Regions from separate parts of the Streptomyces sp. NPDC004435 genome, predicted to be linked through region 1. Evidence: riboswitches for the same ligand, from Rfam matches in the RefSeq annotation. Region 1 holds a riboswitch; the other holds the start of a gene.
The links. A riboswitch is a leader RNA that binds a small molecule or an ion and turns the genes downstream of it on or off. The one in region 1 is predicted to bind glycine.
Positions count from the first base shown of each region.

Region 1 (7,074 bases):
GCGACTTCGGCACGGAGACGAGCGCAGGGGTGGCGGACGAGGCGATCGGCTACCGGGGCCCCACGGCCTGCGCCGCCGCCGGCATCACCTACCGCCAGCTGGACTACTGGGCGCGCACCGGGCTCGTCGAGCCGAGCGTGCGGCCCGCGTACGGCTCGGGGACGCAGCGGCTCTACAGCTTCAGGGACGTCGTCGTCCTGAAGATCGTCAAGCGGTTCCTCGACACGGGCGTCGCCCTCCAGAACATCCGGGCCGCGGTGCAGCACCTGCGCGCCCGCGGTTTCCGCGACCTGGAGCGGATGACGCTGATGAGCGACGGGGCGACCGTCTACGAGTGCTCCTCGCCCGACGAGGTCGTCTCCCTGCTCCAGGGCGGGCAGGGAGTCTTCGGGATCGCGGTCGGGGTCGTCTGGCGGGACGTCGAGTCGGCGCTGTCGCAGCTGCACGGGGAGCGGGTGGACACCGGCGAGACGCTGGTCCGCCCCAACCCCCAGGACGAACTGGCCCGGCGGCGGCGCGACCGGGCCGTCTGAGGCGTCCCGGAGGGCTGTCCGGCGGTTCGCCGCACAGGGTTTTCCGGCCGGTGCGGGCCTGTCGCCCGTACGGGCGAATGTCAGTGGCGTGAGGCAGCATCGGAGACGTGAGAGCCGCCCCCACGATCCTGCATCTGGACATGGATGCCTTCTTCGCCGCCGCCGAGCAGGCGTCGAAGCCGAGCCTGCGCGGCAAGCCGGTCGTCGTGGGCGGGCTGGGGCCGCGCGGTGTGGTCGCCACCGCGTCGTACGAGGCGCGGCGCTTCGGGGTGCACTCGGCGATGCCGATGGGGCAGGCGCGGCGGCTCGCGCCCAACGCCGCGTATCTGGTGCCGCGCTTCGCCTTCTACCGGGCGATCAGCGGGCAGGTCATGGAGCTTCTGGGGCGGCTGTCGCCGCTGGTGGAGCCGCTCAGCCTGGACGAGGCGTTCGTGGACCTGGAGGCGGGCGGGCTGGCGGAGGACAGCGCGGGCGCGCGGGCCGTGGGCGAGCGGCTGCGGGCCGAGATCCTGGCGACGACGGGGCTGACCGGCTCGGTGGGGCTCGCCGGGTCGAAGATGCTCGCGAAGATCGCCTCGGAGGAGGCGAAGCCGGACGGGCTGGTGCTGTACGAGCCCGGCACCGAGCGGGCGCTGCTCGCTCCCCGGTCGGTGCGGATCATCCCCGGGGTGGGGCCGGCCACCGGTGACCATCTGCGGCGGGCGGGGATCACGACGGTCGCCGATCTGGTGGAGGCCGGCGAGGACGAGCTCGTACGGATCCTGGGGCGGTCGCACGGGGCCTCGCTGTTCCGGATGGCGCTCGGGCACGACGACCGGCCCGTGGTGGCCGAGCGGGACGCCAAATCGGTCTCGGTCGAGGACACCTTCGACATCGACCTGCACGACCGGCTGCGGATCCGGCTGGAGGTGGAGCGGCTGGCCGAGCGGTGCGTGGCGCGGCTGCGGGGGTCGGGGCACTCGGGGCGGACGATCGTGTTGAAGGTGCGCCGGTACGACTTCTCGACACTGACCAGGTCCGAGACCCTGCGCGGGCCGACGGACGATCCCTTGGTGGTGCGGGAGGCGGCGGAGCGACTGCTCGAACTGGTGGACACCACGGGCGGGGTGCGGCTGCTGGGGGTCGGGGTGAGCGGGCTCGCCGACTACACGCAGGAGGACTTGTTCGCCCAGGCGGAGGCCGAAGCGGGCGCAGGGGTCGGAGCGGGCGCTGAGGCGGGAGCGGAGGCTGAGGCGGGCGTCGGAGTCGGGGCCGGTGCCGGGGTTGGGGCCGGGACGGACGCGCGGGCGGGGGCCGGGCGCGGGACGGTCGGGGGAGCGGCCGCCGGGCCGGCGGGGGCCGGGGAGGCGGTGGAGGTCGTGGCCGCGCCGGGGACGGCCGCGGAGGCCGGGGGACGCCGGTGGGCGCCGGGGCACGACGTACGGCACGTGGTGCTGGGCGCGGGCTGGGTGCAGGGCAGCGGGCTCGGCCGGGTCACCGTCCGTTTCGAGGAGCCCGGCAGCACGGTCCCGGGACGGGTGCGGACCTTCGCGGTGGACGATCCGGAACTGGAGCCGTCGGATCCGCTGCCGCTGGTGCCCGGCGGGGTGACGGGCGCGGAGGGGGCCGCCCCGGTCACGCCGTCGGGCGGGTGAGGCGGGCACCGGGCGAGGTGCCCGGTGGGCGGGGGCGCCAGGCGGCGGTCCGCGTGGCGATGGGCGGCGTGGTGATGGCCGGGGCGGGCCGAGCGTGGGGGATACGAACGTACGGCCGGGGCCGGCGGCGGGTGGCCCGAGCGGCGGCCCGGCACCGGTCGGGAGGGACGCGGAGGCTGTGCGGTCCGGGGAGAGCCGGGACGGCCGGACCGGCTGGTTGACCGGCCGGCCCGGAGGCGGCCGGGCGGAACCGGAGGTCCGGTGGAAGGGGGCCGGTCCGGGATCGGGCGGGCGGAATCGGAGGCTTGCCGGAAAGGAGCCGTCCCGGAGGCGGCCCGTGCTGCGCGGAAGCCCGTCTTCCGCGCGAGCCCGGGTGGAGCAGTGGCGGTTCGGTCCCGGCCTCGGCCGGCCGGGCGGGGGTGTCAGGGGAGGATTCCGAGGCCGGGCCGGTGCTAGGAGGCGTCGTCCTGGCCGGCCAGGCGGCCGAAGTCGGGGATCGCGTCCGGCGCGGGCGGGAGCGTCAGCTCGTAGTGGCGGTAGAGCTGGAGCTCCTGCTCGGGGGAGAGGTGACGGCCCACCCCGAAGTCCGGGGCGTCCTTGATCAGGGAGCGTTCGAACGGGATGTGCAGACCGTCGTCGGCCAGCTCGCTCGGCTCCAGCGGGACGAAGGCGTCCCGGCTGAACAGGCCCGTGCGGACGGCGGCCCACTCGGGCACGCCCGTCGCGTCGTCCAGGTACACCTCGTCCACGGTTCCGATCTTGTGCCCGTTCCGGTCGTACGCCTTGCGGCCGATCAGGCTGCGCGGATCGATGTCGGTCTGCACGGTCCCTCCAACTGGTCGCAACTGCTCTACACCCCTACGAAAGTGCACATCCGAGATGTCGGCCACTTGAGCGATGGAGGCGACAACCGCGCTGGTAGGCTGGCTGTGGCTGTCGACACCGTGCGGGAGAGTCCTCCGGAGAAGGTTTCCGGGGGCGCCGAAGGAGCAAATCCTCCCCGGAATCTCTCAGGCACCCGGTACCGCGCGGGCGAGGTCACTCTGGAAAGCAGGGCGGGAGTCCGACGGCATCCGCTCTCACCGACGGTGAAAGCCGGCGTGCCCACGGGCGTGCCGGTGAAGCTCTCAGGTTGAGATGACAGAGGGGGAGGCCGTCCGGGCACCCGCGCCGTGGTGCCCCTCGCAGGTCGTGACGACCAGGAGGCCCCCGCATCATGACCGCCAACCGCACCCCGCTCTCCGAGCTCGAGCAGGGCATCCCCTTCGAGCAGCGGCACATCGGACCCGACGCCGAGGCGCGGGCCAAGATGCTCGCCCAGGTCGGCTACGGCTCGCTCGACGAGCTGACCGCCGCCGCGGTGCCGGACGTCATCAAGAACGCCGAGGCGCTCGACCTCCCCGGCGCCCGCACCGAGGCCGAGGTCCTCGCCGAGCTGCGCCGGCTCGCCGACCGCAACGAGGTCCTCGCCCCGATGATCGGCCTCGGCTACTACGGCACCTTCACCCCGCCGGTCGTCCTGCGCAACGTCATGGAGAACCCGGCCTGGTACACGGCGTACACGCCCTACCAGCCGGAGATCTCGCAGGGCCGCCTGGAGGCGCTGCTCAACTTCCAGACCATGGTCGCCGACCTGACCGGTCTGCCCACCTCCGGCGCCTCCCTCCTCGACGAGGGCACCGCGGCCGCCGAGGCCATGTCGCTCTCCCGCCGCGTCGGCAAGGTCAAGAACGGCGTCTTCCTGGTCGACGCCGACGCCCTGCCGCAGACCATCGCCGTCATCGAGACCCGCGCCGAGCCGACCGGCGTCGAGGTCGTCGTCGCCGACCTGAGCGAGGGCATCCCGGCCGAGGTCGCCGAGCGCGGCGTCTTCGGCGTCCTCATCCAGTACCCCGGGGCCTCCGGCGCCGTCCGCGACATCAAGCCGCTGATCGACGCCGCCCACGAGCTCGGCGCGATCGTGACCGTCGCCGCCGACCTGCTCGCCCTCACCCTGCTCGTCTCGCCCGGCTCGCTCGGCGCCGACATCGCCGTCGGCACCACCCAGCGCTTCGGCGTCCCGATGGGCTTCGGCGGCCCGCACGCTGGCTACATGGCCGTCCAGGACAAGCACGCCCGCTCGCTGCCCGGCCGTCTGGTCGGCGTCTCCGTCGACGCCGACGGGAACAAGGCGTACCGCCTCGCCCTCCAGACCCGCGAGCAGCACATCCGCCGCGAGAAGGCCACCAGCAACATCTGCACCGCCCAGGTGCTCCTCGCCGTCATGGCCGGCATGTACGCCGTCTACCACGGCCCCGACGGCCTGAAGCAGATCGCGCAGCGCACCCACCGGTACGCGGCGATCCTCGCCGCCGGCCTGACCGCCGGAGGCGTCGAGCTCACCCAGGGCGCGTTCTTCGACACGCTCACCGCCCGCGTGCCCGGCCGCGCCGACGCCGTCGTCGCCGCCGCCCGCGAGGCCGGGGTCAACCTGTACCGCGTGGACGCCGACCAGGTCTCCATCTCCTGCGACGAGACCACCGGCCGCGCCCAGCTCGCCGCCGTCTGGGGCGCCTTCGGCGTCGAGGCCGACGTGGAGGCCCTGGACGCCGCCACCGAGGACGGCCTCCCGGCCGGACTGCTGCGCTCCGACGCGTACCTGACCCACCCGGTCTTCCACGCGCACCGCTCCGAGACCTCGATGCTGCGCTACCTGCGCCGTCTCTCGGACCGCGACTACGCGCTCGACCGCGGCATGATCCCGCTCGGCTCCTGCACCATGAAGCTGAACGCGACCACCGAGATGGAGCCGGTGACCTGGCCCGAGTTCGGCCAGATCCACCCCTTCGCGCCGATCGACCAGGCCCAGGGCTACGTCACGCTCATCACCGAGCTGGAGGAGCGCCTGGCCGAGGTCACCGGCTACGACAAGGTCTCGATCCAGCCCAACGCCGGTTCCCAGGGCGAGCTGGCCGGTCTCCTCGCGGTCCGCGCCTACCACCGCGCCAACGGCGACGAGCAGCGCACCGTCTGTCTCATCCCGTCCTCCGCGCACGGCACCAACGCCGCCTCCGCCGTGATGGCCGGCATGAAGGTCGTCGTCGTCAAGACCGCCGAGGACGGCGAGGTCGACGTCGAGGACCTGCGCGCCAAGATCGCGCAGCACCGCGACGAGCTCTCCGTGCTGATGATCACCTACCCGTCGACGCACGGCGTCTTCGAGGAGCACGTCGCCGACATCTGCGCCGAGGTCCACGAGGCCGGCGGACAGGTGTACGTCGACGGCGCCAACCTCAACGCCCTGGTCGGCCTGGCCAAGCCGGGCCACTTCGGCGGCGACGTCTCGCACCTCAACCTGCACAAGACCTTCTGCATCCCGCACGGCGGCGGCGGCCCCGGCGTCGGCCCGGTCGGCGTCCGCGCCCACCTCGCCCCGTACCTGCCCAACCACCCGCTCCAGCCCACCGCGGGCCCGGAGACCGGTGTCGGCCCGATCTCGGCCGCCCCGTGGGGCTCCGCCGGCATCCTGCCCATCTCCTGGACCTACGTCCGCCTGATGGGCGGCGAGGGCCTCACGCGCGCCACCCAGGTCGCCGTCCTGGCGGCGAACTACATCGCCAAGCGCCTGGAGCCGCACTACCCGGTCCTCTACACCGGCCCGGCCGGGCTCGTCGCCCACGAGTGCATCGTGGACCTGCGCCCGCTCACCAAGGCCACCGGCGTCTCCGTCGACGACATCGCCAAGCGCCTGATCGACTACGGCTTCCACGCCCCGACCATGTCCTTCCCGGTCGCCGGCACGCTGATGATCGAGCCGACCGAGTCCGAGGACCTGGCCGAGCTGGACCGTTTCTGCGACACGATGATCGCGATCCGCGCCGAGATCGAGAAGGTCGCCTCCGGCGAGTGGCCCGCCGAGGACAACCCGCTCGCCAACGCCCCGCACACCGCGGCCGCGCTCGGCGGCGAGTGGAGCCACGCCTACGACCGTGACGTGGCGGTCTTCCCCGCCGGCGTCTCGGCCGCCGACAAGTACTGGCCGCCGGTCCGCCGCATCGACGGCGCCTTCGGCGACCGGAACCTGGTCTGCTCCTGCCCGCCGCTGGACGAGTACGACAACTGACCGCAGGCATGACCGAGGGCCGGACCGGAGGAGACTCCGGGCCGGCCCTCGGCCGTGCCCGAGCGGCGATCAGGCCGCCGTCGTCACCCGGCCCGTCGTCAGCGGCCGGTGCGGAGCGATGATCTGCCCGTCCGGCAGCAGTTCGCCGGTGTCCTCGAAGAGCAGGACACCGTTGCACAGCAGGCTCCAGCCCTGCTCCGGGTGGCACGCCACAGGGTGGGCGGCCTCACGGTCGGCGGAGTCGGCGGTGGGACAGGCAGGCTGGTGCTGGCACATGGGTGGGTTCTTTCGCTGCGTCGTGGTGGATGTCCTGCGGCTCTTCGCGCTCATGGCCGCCCCCGTCGGTCGGTTCGGTTCCGGTCCCCAGTCTTGCCGCACGGACGCTCTTCCGCAGGTATTTCGCGTCAGCTCGTCCTCTCCTGGGAAGACGCATCACCCGCAGGGGCGGTTCAGGGCAACACCCCAGCTCTTTCGGGTGGTTAGAGATGGCCCGACCGGGCTAGTCCGGATGGGAGGGGTGTTCGGCGAGGGCGTTCGGGCGCGGTTTCCGGACAGCAGTGCGCCCCGTGACCCGGGCAGGTCACGGGGCGGTGCGCGCGGTGCGGATCAGGCGGGCGCCGCGGAGCCGAGCAGCGGCGGCGGCGCGAGACGCGTACTGAGCACGGGCAGCAGATCGGCCACCCGATAGGGGCGGTTGGCGGCGATCCCGGGCGGGGCCGGGGCGAGCGGCACGAGGACGTCGGCGGACTCCGCCGCCGGTTCGGTGTCGTCCGGGTCCGGCTCGGCGTGCAGCCACAGCGTCAGC
Region 1 is NZ_JBIAMB010000010.1:8,415-15,488, forward strand. Features, by position in the region: gene ACFYT9_RS19270 (MerR family transcriptional regulator) at 1-533, shown strand, start outside; gene ACFYT9_RS19275 (DNA polymerase IV) at 641-2,167, shown strand; gene ACFYT9_RS19280 (PRC-barrel domain-containing protein) at 2,620-2,991, opposite strand; glycine riboswitch at 3,105-3,204, shown strand; gene gcvP (aminomethyl-transferring glycine dehydrogenase) at 3,384-6,269, shown strand; gene ACFYT9_RS19290 (DUF5999 family protein) at 6,339-6,545, opposite strand; gene ACFYT9_RS19295 (hypothetical protein) at 6,876-7,074, opposite strand, start outside.

Region 2 (7,074 bases), on a different contig from region 1:
CTTGCCGAAGGCGATGGCCGGCGGGGAGGAGGTCAGCGGGAGACCCGGCAGGTACGCCATGATCGCCTCGTTGGCGGCCTTGTAGAGGTCCGTGCGCTTGGTCGGGTCGCCCTGGAGCGAGCCGGCCTTCACCGCGTTGAAGACCTTGTCGTCCTTGAAGCCCCACTGCTTGTCGTACCCGGCGAACCAGGTGCCGATGAAGTTGTAGCCGTCGTTGAAGTCACCGGTCCAGCCGAGCATGTGGAGGGCGCAGCCGCCCTTCTCCACGGCGTCGACGTAGTCCGGGTTCCACTTCTTCGGCTTCGGGGTGACCTTGATGCCGGCCTTCTCCAGGTCGGCCTTGACCAGCTCGAAGATGTCCTGCGGGGCAGGCATGTACGGGCGGGTGACCTCGGTCGGGTAGCAGAAGTCGACCGCGAGGTTGCTCGCGCCGGCGCCGGCGAGGAGCTGCTTGGCCTTGGCGGTGTCGAACGCGTACTTCTTCACGTTCTCCGAGTAGCCGGCGACGGTGTCGGGCATGAACTGGGTCGCGACCTTGCCGCCCTCGGGCAGCTGGGTCTTGACGATGTTCTCGCGGTCGACGGCGTGCGCGATGGCCTGGCGGACCTCGGGCTTCTTCAGTGCCGGGTTGGCCTCCTGCGTCATACCGAGGTAGAGCAGGTTGAAGACGTCACGGGTCGGGACCTGGAAGCCCGCGCCCTCGAGGGTCTTGATGTCGGCGGGGGCGACGAGGTCGTAGCCGTCGATGTCGCCGGCCTGGAGCGCCTGGCGGCGGCCGTCCTCGGTGTCGATCGTGCGGAAGACCAGGTTCTTCACCTTGGCCTTCTCGCCCCAGTAGTCGTCGAAGCGCTCCAGGGCGACTTCCTTGTTGCCCTTGTTCCACTTCGTGATCTTGTACGGGCCGGTGCCGGCGACCGTGCCGGCCTCCTGGCTGTACTTGGGGTACGTGATGGCGTCGCCGGCCTCGCTGACCTGCTGCTTCGCGTACTCCGCGATCGCCTTGGGCGAGTGGATCGCGAGGGCGTTCAGGGAGAAGCCGCCGGGCAGGTTCGCGGAGGGCTCGAAGACCTCGATGACCGCGGTGGCGTCGTCCTTGGCCGTGCAGGACTTGTAGTTCGCCTTGGGCGTCTCCTTGTCCTCGTTGGCCTTGAAGCCGCCCATGATGGTCTGCCAGTAGTACGAGACCGCGCTCGACTGGTAGGTGCCCTTCCAGTTGAACCAGTAGTCGTAGTTGGCGCAGACCGCCTTCGCGTCGAAGGCCTCGCCGTCGTGGAACTTCACGCCCTTGCGGAGGTTGAAGGTCCAGACGGTGCCCTCGGGGTTGCTCGACCACTTCTCGGCGAGCCCGCCCACCAGCTGGCTGCCGCCGGGCTCGTGCTCCAGGAGCGCCTCGAAGGCCTGCCGGGTGACCCGGAAGGTCTCGCCGTCGCTCGCGAGGGCCGGGTCGAGGGAGGCCGGGTCTCCCGGGGCGCCGAACACGAAGGTGTCCTTCGCCCCGCCCTTGTTGCCTTCCTTGTCCCGGTCGCTCGCGCAGCCCGTGGCGATGAGGCCGACCGCGATGGCCGCCGTCAGAGCCCGGGTCGACCGGGAATTGAGTATGCGCATGGGTCCACCCCTGGGTCGCCATGTGTGGTCTTGACCGGCCGAACGCTACTGGCGAGTGACGCGGCAGAGAACAGTCCGCATAGCGGTGATACCAACCTGAGACCCGGACACTCACCAAAACGGTCCGATGCCGGACATCGGCGGCGGGAGCGGGCCCAAGTAGACGCAAAACCCCGCCCTGGCAAGCAATTTCGGCCAGTGCGGGGCGTGGGGGCGGGGCGGTCGTCAGCGGTGCTGCGCGGGCGGGTAGCCGTATCCCGGACGGTGGGATCCCGCATGCTGGGACGGGGAGCCGTGGGCCTCACGGTCGTAGAAGGGCCGGGCGTGGGCCTTCAGCCAGAGCGCCACCGGGTCGTACGCGTCGGAGAGCGCGACCGTCGAGACGGGCAGCCCCTCGGGCACCGCGCCGATCGACTGGCGCATCATCGCCCGCACCTCGTCCACCGCCGCCGCCGAACCGTCGTACAGGTCCAGGCCGATGACCAGGTACGGGGTGCCGAGGGCGGGCTGCACCCAGCCGCGGCGGAGCGAGCGGACGGCGGGCGTCCGGTGCGCGTTCTGGGTCAGCTGGGCGTAGAACTGCGGGATCTCCAGGGAGGGTTCGGAGACCCGGAGCGGGCCGGCGGGCATCCGGTCGAGGCCGGTGGCGATCCGGCGCAGATCGACCCAGGGGATGCCGACGCCGCCGCCGGGGGCGTGCGGATTCAGCCAGACGCCCCAGCGCTCGGGGTAGAGGGCGCGGGCGATCTCGCGGCCGGTGACGCGCTCGTGGGAGCGGTGCCAGCCGGAGGCGGCGAGTTCGCCGGGCGAGGTGACGCAGGGGGCGTAGCCGTACCCGTCGACCTCCATGTTGCCGTACTGGGCCTCCGGCGAGCCCGCCGAGCCCTGCCAGAGCAGCATGTACAACTCGCCGTCGGCCAGGGCGTGCAGCAGTCCCTCGTACGCGTCGTAGCGTCCGGGCGCCACCTGGCGCAGCATGTGCTCGACCTGTCCGGTCGCGCCTGACGCGCTCACCCTGGGTTCCGCCCCTCTGTCTGGTACGGCTCGGTTCGGCCGTTCGGTCGTCTCGGTCGTGCGGTCGGTCCAGCTTAGACAGGGCCGGGGGTCATCCGGCGGTGCGCAGGTAGAAGGGGCGCACCTGTTCCAGCATCCAGTCGCCGACGGGGTCGGCGGCCATGTCCAGCAGGATGAGGTTGACCGGCCAGGCGACCTCGACGCGGCCGAGGGCGCGGCCGAGGGCGTCCAGCGGGGCGTTGCGGTCGATGCCGTCCCAGCCGGTGAGCTGGACGCCGATGAAGAGCGCCGGCTCGGTGCCCTCGACGCTGGCGAGGGTGCGGCGGGCGCTGGCGACGACGCCGGTGGCCTCGAACTCGGCGGAGGCCGCGGCGAGGAAGTCGACCGGGTCGTCCTGCCAGTCGGGCTCGAAGAGCCGGACCCGGCCGCCGGACGCGGGCCCGTCGAGGGCGGTGCGGCCGACCCGGCAGAGCTCGGCGACGGCCGGCGGGGGCAGCGGGACGCCGACGACGCCGCCGGGGTTCACGGCGATGCCGAGCTGCGGGGGCAGGCCGCGCGCGAAGTCACGGGCGGGGGCGACGGTGAAGGACATGTGGTCGCCGACGCAGGCCAGGAACTGCTCCTGCGAGCTGTAGACGGGGACGTAGGCGGCGCCGCCGATCTCCATGGTGGCGAGGTCCAGGTCGGGGCTGTCGGGACCGCCGCCGTTGGGCAGCGGGACCCAGACGGGGCTGCGGCCGAGCACCTCGATGAGCCGGCCTCCGGCCGCGGGCTCCCCGAGCGCGGCGGTCAGCGCCTCCTCCAGCTCGTTGCCCGGCCACGTCACGTCCACGGTGGTTCCGTCCCCTCCTCGCACGGCCCTGGTCCCGGCCGTCCCGCAGCACCCTAACGCCGCCCCGCCCCGGCTGTGACCAGAACCCGCACCCGGGCGCGCGCGGCCCTCAGCCGGCCTCCCGGAAGCCGAGGCGGCGCAGCGCGCCGGCGGCGTCCCGGTCGAGGAGGGTGGCGGAGGCGCAGCCCCGGGGCAGCCGGCCGGACTCGACGGCGGCGACGAGCCGGCCGACGGCCCTGCGGTGCCGGGCGAAGGCGTACGCGGACACGCCCCGGCCCCGCTCGCGCTGGCCGTCCATGGCGGTGGCCGGGTCGACGTCGAGGAGGACCAGGTGCAGGGCGCGGCCGCGGCGGACGGCGGAGCGGGCGAGCCAGCCGCGGACCCAGGACTGGGTGCCGCAGTCGTGGACGACGACGCCGGCGCCGGAGCGCAGCGCCCGGTACAGCCCGGCGTAGTGCGCGACCCGGACCAGCGGGCGGTAGAGCGCGTACGGCAGCAGGCGGGGCATCCGGGCCTCCCAGCGCTCCCGGGCGTCCTGTGAGTCGATCCCGCGGCCCTCGGCGGCCCGCCGCAGCAGGGTGGACTTGCCGCTGCCGGGCAGCCCGGAGACGACCACGACGTCACCGGCGGCGAAGGTGAGGGCGCGCGGCCCGCGCCCGCCGCGCTCGCGCAGGTCGCGCACGACGCGCCCGCCCGCGCGGGTTCTGGCGCGGGCCCGCGGAGCGGGTATGGCGGCGTCGGTCGCGAAGACGCCGGTGTGCTGGATCCTCATCGCTGCTCCCCCTGTCGGGTCCCCGGGGGACGTACCGGGAGACCTCACGGAGACCCTTGCCCACGAAGTGTAAAGAAACGGTAATCCGAGACAAGCGATTTGCGGCGCCGACACCGCGTGCGATGATGTGCGCGCCAGGCGCGCGCTGCGCCCTACAACCGCATACCGGCCGCTCGAATCCGCGCGGGAGAGTTCCGGACCGGCCTCGGCCGTCCGGGCGCCGAAGGAGCAAGACCCTCCCTTGAATCTCTCAGGCCCCGTACCGCGTGGATGAGGCAGATCTGAAAAGCGGGACACCTGTCGTGTCCCCACCCAAGGTGCAAGCCGGGGATGCCCCCGGTGAACCTCTCAGGTTCCATGACAGATGGGGAGGAACGTCCTTGCCTGTCATGTTTTCCGCCTTCGGGACCCGGGAGCCACGTCCATCATGAGCACCACCCCCCGTCTGACCGCCCTCGATGCCCTGCATCGTTCGCTGGGCGCGACCATGACCGACTTCGCCGGCTGGGACATGCCGCTCCGGTACGGCAGCGAGCGCGACGAGCACAACGCCGTCCGCACCAGGGCCGGCCTCTTCGACCTCTCCCACATGGGCGAGATCACCGTCACCGGCCCGCAGGCGGTCGACCTGCTCGACTTCGCCCTGGTCGGCAACATCTCCACGGTGGGCAACGGCCGCGCCCGCTACACGATGATCTGCCAGGAGGACGGCGGCATCCTCGACGACCTGATCGTCTACCGCCTCGGCGAGACCGAGTACATGGTCGTCGCCAACGCCTCCAACGCCCAGACCGTCCTGGACGCCCTGGTGGCCCGCTCCGGCGGCTTCGACGCCGAGGTCCGCGACGACCGCGACGCGTACGCCCTGCTCGCCGTGCAGGGCCCGGAGTCCCCCGGCATCCTGAAGCAGCTCACCGACGCCGACCTGGACGGCCTGAAGTACTACGCGGGCCTGCCCGGCACGGTCGCCGGCGTCCCGGCGCTGATCGCCAGGACCGGCTACACCGGCGAGGACGGCTTCGAGCTCTTCCTGAAGCCCGAGCACGCCGAGGCCGTGTGGACGGCGCTGACCGAGGCGGGCGCGGGCGTCGGCCTGATCCCGTGCGGCCTCTCCTGCCGCGACACGCTGCGCCTGGAGGCGGGCATGCCGCTGTACGGGCACGAGCTGACCACCTCCCTGACCCCCTTCGACGCCGGTCTCGGCCGCGTCGTGAAGTTCGAGAAGCCGGGCGACTTCGTCGGCCGCAAGGCGCTGGAGGCCGCCGCCGAGCGCGCCGAGACCGCCCCGCCGCGCAAGCTGGTCGGCCTGATCGCCGAGGGCCGCCGCGTCCCGCGCGCCGGCATGTCCGTCGTCGCCGGCGGCGAGGTCGTCGGCGAGATCACCTCCGGCGCCCCCTCCCCGACGCTCGGCGAGCCGATCGCGATGGCGTACGTCGACGCGGCGCACGCCGCCCCCGGCACCGAGGGTGTAGGGGTGGACATCCGCGGCACCCACGAGCCGTACAAGGTCGTGGCGCTGCCGTTCTACAAGCGCCAGAAGTAGGCGGGCGCCCGTCCGGGGACCGCTCCGGACGTGACGCATTCGTCCCGGGCCACGTCTCACCCCGCAAGACCGCCGTACATCCGCACTCCCCCGATCCAGGAGAATCAGGTCATGAGCAACCCCCAGCAGCTTCGCTACAGCAAGGAGCACGAGTGGCTGTCGGCCGTCGAGGACGGCGTCGCCACGGTCGGCATCACGGAGCACGCGGCCAACGCGCTCGGTGACGTCGTGTACGTGCAGCTCCCCGAGGTCGGCGCGACCGTGACCGCGGGCGAGTCCTGTGGCGAGCTGGAGTCGACCAAGTCCGTCAGCGACCTCTACGCCCCGGTGACGGGCGAGATCGTCGAGGCCAACCAGGACGTCGTCGACGACCCCTCGCTGGTGAACTCCGCCCCCTTCGAGGGCGGCTGGCTGTTCAAGGTGCGCATCTCGGGTGAGCCGGACGAGCTGCTCACCGCCGACGAGTACACCGCTTTCACCGCAGGCTGACCGAGACCCCTAGGGATCGCTTCATGTCGCTTCTGAACACTCCCCTCCACGAGCTGGACCCCGACGTCGCCGCCGCCGTCGACGCCGAGCTCGGCCGTCAGCAGTCCACCCTCGAGATGATCGCCTCGGAGAACTTCGCTCCGGTCGCGGTCATGGAGGCCCAGGGCTCCGTCCTCACCAACAAGTACGCCGAGGGTTACCCGGGCCGCCGCTACTACGGTGGCTGCGAGCACGTCGACGTGGCCGAGCAGATCGCGATCGACCGGGTGAAGGAGCTGTTCGGCGCCGAGTACGCCAACGTGCAGCCGCACTCCGGCGCCTCCGCGAACCAGGCCGCCCTCTTCGCGATCGCCCAGCCGGGCGACACGATCCTCGGTCTGGACCTGGCCCACGGCGGCCACCTCACCCACGGCATGCGCCTGAACTTCTCGGGCAAGCAGTTCGAGGTGGTCGCGTACCACGTGGACGAGGCCGGTCTGGTCGACATGGCCGAGGTCGAGCGCCTGGCCAAGGAGCACCGCCCGAAGGTCATCATCGCCGGCTGGTCGGCGTACCCGCGTCAGCTGGACTTCGCGGAGTTCCGCCGGATCGCCGACGAGGTCGAGGCGTACCTGTGGGTCGACATGGCCCACTTCGCGGGCCTGGTCGCGGCCGGTCTGCACCCGAACCCGGTCCCGTACGCGGACGTGGTGACCTCCACCACGCACAAGACGCTCGGCGGCCCGCGCGGCGGCATCATCCTCGCCCGGGGCAAGGAGTTCGCGAAGAAGCTGAACTCCGCGGTCTTCCCCGGCTTCCAGGGCGGTCCGCTGGAGCACG
Region 2 is NZ_JBIAMB010000007.1:255,133-262,206, forward strand. Features, by position in the region: gene ACFYT9_RS15150 (ABC transporter substrate-binding protein) at 1-1,605, opposite strand, end outside; gene ACFYT9_RS15155 (enhanced serine sensitivity protein SseB C-terminal domain-containing protein) at 1,831-2,619, opposite strand; gene ACFYT9_RS15160 (enhanced serine sensitivity protein SseB) at 2,711-3,451, opposite strand; gene ACFYT9_RS15165 (AAA family ATPase) at 3,561-4,223, opposite strand; glycine riboswitch at 4,398-4,498, shown strand; gene gcvT (glycine cleavage system aminomethyltransferase GcvT) at 4,651-5,766, shown strand; gene gcvH (glycine cleavage system protein GcvH) at 5,878-6,255, shown strand; gene glyA (serine hydroxymethyltransferase) at 6,279-7,074, shown strand, end outside.
Region 2: another riboswitch for glycine. It lies ahead of gcvT (glycine cleavage system aminomethyltransferase GcvT); the one in region 1 lies ahead of gcvP (aminomethyl-transferring glycine dehydrogenase).